2 regions of the Robertmurraya mesotrionivorans genome follow, and region 1 is predicted to be linked to the other one. Evidence: predicted binding sites of a transcription regulator. Region 1 holds the regulator's gene; the other holds the start of a gene.
The links. Region 1 encodes NrdR, which represses ribonucleotide reductase genes. Its sites were predicted from a motif close to AACACNATATATNGTGTT; they were not measured.

Region 1 (3,426 bases):
TCCAAGGATGAACTAAAGGGGATACTCGCCATTACAGAAGAGCCACTAGTATCGGTTGACTTTAATACCAATGAACACTCTGCGATTGTTGATGGGTTGTCTACAATGGTTATAGGTGCGAACAAGGTAAAGGTTCTCGCATGGTACGATAATGAGTGGGGCTATTCTTGTCGTGTCGTTGATCTAACGAAGCATGTGGCTAATCAACTTTCTTTAGCTTCAGAAAATAATATAAAACGAGTAAGCTCGTTGTAAGTAGTCAGTCTTCTGGGATACCCTCAGAAGACTGATTTTTTGTATGAAATAGAAGAAAGGGATTTTACTTTTCCTCTTTTTTGTAAAGATTTTTTAAATACATTATTGCAAAAAAAAAACAAACAAAGTATACTAGTCATCGTGAACTTCTTGAAATTTGGAATCTATATCTACTTAAAGGGTTAGGACCTCTTTGGACTAACTTTCCCCCGTGGTAGTTATAATCCAAAAAATTAGGGAAATTCAGTTACTGTAGTAAAAATGGTTAAAGGGGGAAATTTGAATATGGAAACTATGGGTCGTCACGTTATTTCTGAGTTATGGGGTTGTGATTTTGAAAAGTTAAATGATATGGAGCAAATTGAGCAAATTTTTGCAGATGCGGCATTAAAATCTGGTGCTGAAATTCGCGAGGTTGCTTTTCATAAATTTGCACCACAAGGTGTGAGTGGAGTTGTTATTATCTCTGAATCACATTTAACTATTCACAGCTTTCCTGAACATGGCTATGCTAGTATTGATGTGTATACTTGTGGAGACATGGATCCTAATATCGCTGCAGACTATATCGCTGAAGCATTAGGTGCTCAAACTCGTGAGAACATCGAAATTCCTCGTGGAATGGGTCCTGTTCAAGTTAAACAAGCAAAAGCGAAAGTACTATAATCGTAGCTTACAAAACTTATGAAATTCGAGAGGTGTATATTATACACCTCTTTTTAATTTCTCTTTTATTGAAACATTAACATTGCTAGTCCTTTTAGGTTAAAATATATGTACATACATCTTTCGATTTGGAGGAATAATTATGTCATTTGTGAAACAGGTGTTTAGACAATTTAATAGGCAATGCGAAACAAAAGAAAATCATGTCGAGGAACAGCTTAGAACGAGATATTATCGAGTAAATCTCCAATCTTTGTTTCAATCTGTAAAAGAAATCATTGAAAATGATCAGCATGCAAAAGTGGTAAGCGATTCAATTGACCACGGGGAAATTGCAGTTGAAATCAATCGTGGAAAGAAAATGTTTGCCATTATTACGATTATAACGGTTAAGCCTTATGAGACGGCTGTAGATATAAATGTTTCCACTGAGCAAACGGTGCTGTTGGGAGCATACCCAAGCTTAAAAGCAGAAATCACTCGTATTTATCAGGAGCTAGATAAGAAGCATCCGTATATTGGTGTTGGAAAACACGCAGGAGAATAGAATTGCTTGTACTACAAATGAAGTTTTAATAAGATAGTGTTAGATTCAGCAGAATCCATTCTGTTTCGGAGTTGATGTTATGAAATGTCCTGCATGTCAAAATAATCATACTCGTGTTCTCGATTCAAGACCTGTCGATGAAAATAGATCGATTCGCAGAAGAAGAGAGTGTGAGAAATGTTCCTTTCGCTTTACAACCTTTGAGAAGGTAGAGGAAATTCCTTTGATTGTCGTAAAAAAGGAAGGAACAAGAGAAGAATTTAGCCGTGATAAGATTCTACGTGGTCTGATTAAAGCTTGTGAAAAAAGACCTGTTGCTTTGCCTGAATTAGAAAAAATTACTTCCGATATAGAAAAAGAACTTCGCAGTCATGGAGTATCGGAAATAAAGAGTGAAGCAGTTGGAGAAATGGTTATGGATCGTTTAGCAAAATTAGATGAGGTCGCGTACGTAAGATTTGCCTCTGTATATAGACAATTTAAAGATATTAACGTCTTTATTGAAGAATTGAAGGAATTAATAAAAAAGGATTAGTAGGGAAGTTTGTTGTTAAGAGAGGAAATGAAGCCTATGGCTCAGCATTGGCAGGAAATGCTACCAGTGGATCGCTATGAGGTGGCCTCAAATGGTTTGTTATTTGAGTATGATCGAAAGGTGCTGACACTTTTATATCAGCCACTGATTGGTCCGATAGCATACAGTCTCTATATGACCCTTTGGTCGCAAATAGACGAGAACCGCTTATCATCAGATGGTAGTTCACATCATGCTCTTATGAACGTGATGGATAGTAATTTAAAACAAATTTACGATGCCCGTCTAAAGTTAGAAGGAATTGGCCTTCTCTCCACGTATGTGCGAACAGAGGAAGGGCTTCGATCATTTGTATATGAAATAAAGCCGCCTTTAACACCTAGTCAGTTTTTTCTAGATGGCATGCTTAACGTGTATTTGTATCGAAAAGTAGGTAAAAATCAATTTTTAAAACTTAAAAGGTTTTTTAGTGATGAACATTTCTTGGGAAAAGAAAATGAGTACGAGAATGTTACAAGGTCGTTTCAAGAAGTATTTGACTCTGCTGTTCCAGGTAACCCTTCATCACATCTGGTAGATGACCTGAAACTTGAAGAGCAACGTGTATACTTCGATCGAGTGAACCCTGAGACAATTAAGGTTGATGAAGCACAATTTGATTTTGACCTGCTATTTGCAGGGCTTTCAGAAGTACTTGTTCCTAAACGTGCCATCAATAAAAAGGTGCGAGAAGCAATTGCGAAACTATCCTTCCTCTATGGGATTGACCCGATCCAAATGAAAAACATTGTAATTAGTGCAGTTGATGAATCAAGTGAAATTCAAATTGATGAACTTAGAAAATCAGCTAGAGATTGGTATCAGCTTAACTTTTCTGACCAACTCCCGTTATTAATAGATAAAATACAACCACTTCCACATGTTACAACAACTGTGGAGCCTAAAACTCAAGAAGAGAAATTGGTTCAATACCTTGAGAAAACGTCTCCTCGACAATTGTTAATTGATATATCTGGTGGGGGAGAACCATCGAAAAGTGATTTGCAAATTGTTGAAGATGTCATGTTCCAACAAAAGCTTCTTCCTGGCGTGGTGAACGTGCTCATTCAGTACGTATTATTAAAAACAGATATGAAGTTGACGAAGGCTTATGTGGACAAAATTGCCTCTCATTGGGCGCGTAAAAGGGTCCAGACGGTGTCTGAGGCAATGGAACTTGCTAAAAAAGAACATCGACAATACTTAGACTGGGCTGAGGGGAAGCAAACAGTAAAACAAACTCCAAAGACTAATACTAGGAAAAAGGCCATACGAACAGAAAGCTTACCAGATTGGTTTGATAAAAATGAGAATGAGGATCCATCTGATCAGAAATCCTCAGATAATAAAGAGATGGAAGAGAAAAAACGTGCTCTACAGGAAA
Region 2 (3,426 bases), 280 kb from region 1:
AAACGAAGTTCGTACGCAGTATCATTTTCAACTGCTTCCATAAACTCTTTCGTTAAACAGATAGAAATATTTGCGCCTGTTAAGAATTCTGAGTTATGAACGGAGAAATTTCCTCCAGTAGCAAGCTTTTCTTCAGCGTCTGCAATGTTTTTCTCAGAAAAACCACCATGACCTGGAATAGTTTTATAATTTGCGATTCCTTGGTACATAGAACGCTCACTCTCTGTAAGAGGAGAAAACTTTAGTTTTTCTTTCGCATATTTTTTAATCGTTTCATCTTTTGTTGTCTCAAGTAAGAAACGAAGAATTCTTGGGTTTTGCATTTTTGAAATAATAAATTCAATAATGTCAGGATGCCAGTCCGCTAACATGATCATTTGGGCGCCCCTGCGCGACCCACCTTGTTCAACCAAGTGAGTTAGCTTTGCAATATCATCCAACCATGATACTGAACCAGATGATTTACCGTTTACTCCACGAGCAAGTGTATTTCTAGGTCTTAAAGTTGAACCGTTCGTTCCAACTCCGCCACCACGGCTCATGATTTCCATTACTTGCTTACGATGCTCTGAAATTCCTTCACGAGAATCTTGAACAAATGGCATAACATAACAATTAAAGAATGTTACTTCTGTTCCAGCACCTGCTCCATAAAGAACTCGTCCTGCTGGAATGAAATTTAAGTTAACTAGTTCCTGGTAAAACTTCTGGAACCATTCAGCCTTCTTTTCTTCTGTTCTCTCTACTGAAGCCAAGCCTGTTGCGTTGCGTTTCGCAATTTGCTCATAGAACACTTCCAATGGCTTTTCAATGACATCAAGCGAACGATTGATAACTCCTGTACTAGCTTCTTCCGGGTCATCTAGAACACCTCTAAACTCCTCATCAACAAGCACTTTAGCCATCTTTAGGTCCCAATCAATTTCAAGAATAAATCCAAGACCTCTAGCAGGAAACTTTGGATCTTCTTTAATTGTAAGAACAACAAAATCTCCGTTCGATAATGTTAGCTTTTCCGTATCTTTAAATGTATAACGGTCAAGCATAACAAGTCTTGATACCCCTTTATGAGTAATCTTCATATCTGGGGTTACTGGATGCACCTGAGGAAACAAGCTAATGTCCTTGTTTAAGCTCTCGACATCAATATTCATTTTTTTTCTAAACGCAACAGACATACACACAACTCCTTTAAAATATACAAATACTTCTTTTAATCTATTCTGTAAAAAACTACTAATAGAAATCCAGAATCTAGCGCAGCTAGGAATATTCTTAAATTACCACAGTCCAATTGTGAAATCAACTATATTGTCTACATATAGTATATATTTTTCCAAAACAACCACTATATATTGTGTTTAGGTCAAACGCCAGCAAATTTGTCAAACTCAAAAAAATTAAGAATCTAGCGAAAAGAGATGATTTTTGTAGATTTTCGAGCAAAAGCGATAAAATTTAACAAATTTCGCTCCTTGCTTTTTCTAACAATGAGACAAACCTACGTACTATAGGCTTTTTTCCTATAACTTTACAAAAAAAAGAAAAGCGACATATTTCGACGCTTATCTTTTAAAATTCCACTCATCACTTTCATAACGTTCGCGCGCTAGTTTATGAACATATTCTAGCTGCTCTTCCGATAATTCAAAGGGTTGCAATTCTATATTTAGCCCTTGTTCGAATCCCTCTTTAAAAGCATGTTTGGCTTCTTCTACGTCTATTTTTCTTGAACTAATCTCATTTATGGCCACAGCCTTGTTTTTAAAGGCTTTTTGCATCCGTTCTTTTACTCTTTCGTTCGAATATTTAAAAAGACTAAACAGCTTATCTTCATCTATATCTAGTAGGATCGAACCATGCTGCAAAATAACACCCTTTTGTCTTGTTTGCGCACTTCCTGCCACTTTTCTTCCCTCTACAACGAGTTCATACCAGCTTGGAGCATCAAAGCAAACAGCTGAACGAGGATTTTTTAGAGAATCTCTTTCCTCTGCTGTTTTAGGAACCGCAAAGTAAGCATCTAACCCTAGTAGCTGAAACCCTTTTAATATTCCTTCAGAAATCACACGGTATGCTTCTGTTACCGTTTTAGGCATGTCGGGATGTTCTTCTGTCACAATAACACTATAGGTCAGCTCTTGGTCATGAAGTACTCCTCTCCCACCGGTTGGTCTACGTACAAAACCGAGATGATGTTCTTTCACCTTATCAAGATCTATTTCCTTCTCAACCTTTTGGAAATATCCTATAGAAAGTGTAGCCGGATTCCAGCCATAAAAACGGATAATTGGTGGAATTTCTCCTTTACTATGCCAATCAAGTAATGCTTCATCCAATGCCATATTAAAAGAAGGAGATCCTTCTCCTGAATCAATGAAACCCCATATTTCTTTGTTCATAATGAAACCTCTTTTTCTAATGTTGAAATCTAGCTCTATTAGCTTATCAAAAGAAACGAGTGAATGAAAGTAACATGTACTCAAAAATTAAGTTGTTCCTCTTTACCCAAAGTCTCAACACCGATATAATATAACTTGGCGTGATGCTTGTTCGAAAGGAGACATGTAACTTTATGGATACTCTTTATTTTATCCTTATACTAGTAGTTGCCATTATCGCTTACTCTGTGATTACTTGGCTCTACCAACGTAAAATTGTAAAAACACTGAATGAACAACAATTCCGTGAAGGCTATCGAAAAGCTCAACTAATTGATGTGCGTGAACCGAATGAGTATGAAGCAGGACATATTTTAGGAGCTAGAAACATTCCTCTATCGCAATTTAAAATGCGCATGAAAGAAATTCGTCCTGACAAACCGGTTTATCTATATTGCCAAAGTGGGATGAGAAGTGGCCGTGCAGCACAAACACTCTACCGTAAAGGCTATAAAGATCTTTCTCACCTTGAAGGCGGATTCAAAAAGTGGTCTGGTAAAATTAAAGTGAAGTAAGAAGAAAGGATTCCTAGCTCTTTAGAGCGGAATCCTTTTTTGTTTGAATTTAGTTCACCCATCCCACTAATATCTGGATATCACGGGCACTAAACTCCAACGTAGATCCCACATCCTTATGTTTTCAAAAAAACAAGCACAAGAAATCTCGTGCTTGTTTCTACATATATTTAAGCTTGATACCTTAAAATCGGCTTTCTCGCAGCTGTCGTTTCATCCAATCTTCCAACAACTGTTGTGTGTGGTGCTTCTTGAACGATTTCAGGGTTCTCTTCTGCTTCCTTTGCAATTTGGATCATTGCTTCGATAAATGCATCTAGAGTTTCCTTCGACTCTGTTTCTGTTGGCTCAATCATGATGCATTCCTCTACATTTAGAGGGAAGTAAATAGTTGGTGGGTGATAGCCGAAGTCCAACAGGCGCTTCGCGATATCTAGTGTACGAACACCAAGCTTCTTTTGTCTCTTTCC

Region 2: the regulator NrdR is predicted to act here: its motif matches at 1,345-1,362, upstream of ACRX5O_RS02320 (vitamin B12-dependent ribonucleotide reductase).

The regions. Positions count from the first base shown of each region.
Region 1 covers NZ_JBPCCH010000001.1:174,540-177,965, forward strand. The annotation lists gene ACRX5O_RS00855 (glyceraldehyde-3-phosphate dehydrogenase) at 1-255, shown strand, start outside; gene speD (adenosylmethionine decarboxylase) at 541-921, shown strand; gene ACRX5O_RS00865 (hypothetical protein) at 1,064-1,468, shown strand; gene nrdR (transcriptional regulator NrdR) at 1,548-2,003, shown strand; gene ACRX5O_RS00875 (replication initiation and membrane attachment family protein) at 2,040-3,426, shown strand, end outside.
Region 2 covers NZ_JBPCCH010000001.1:457,602-461,027, reverse strand. The annotation lists gene ACRX5O_RS02320 (vitamin B12-dependent ribonucleotide reductase) at 1-1,178, opposite strand, end outside; gene ACRX5O_RS02315 (lipoate--protein ligase family protein) at 1,566-2,402, opposite strand; gene ACRX5O_RS02310 (rhodanese-like domain-containing protein) at 2,576-2,956, shown strand; gene gcvPB (aminomethyl-transferring glycine dehydrogenase subunit GcvPB) at 3,127-3,426, opposite strand, start outside.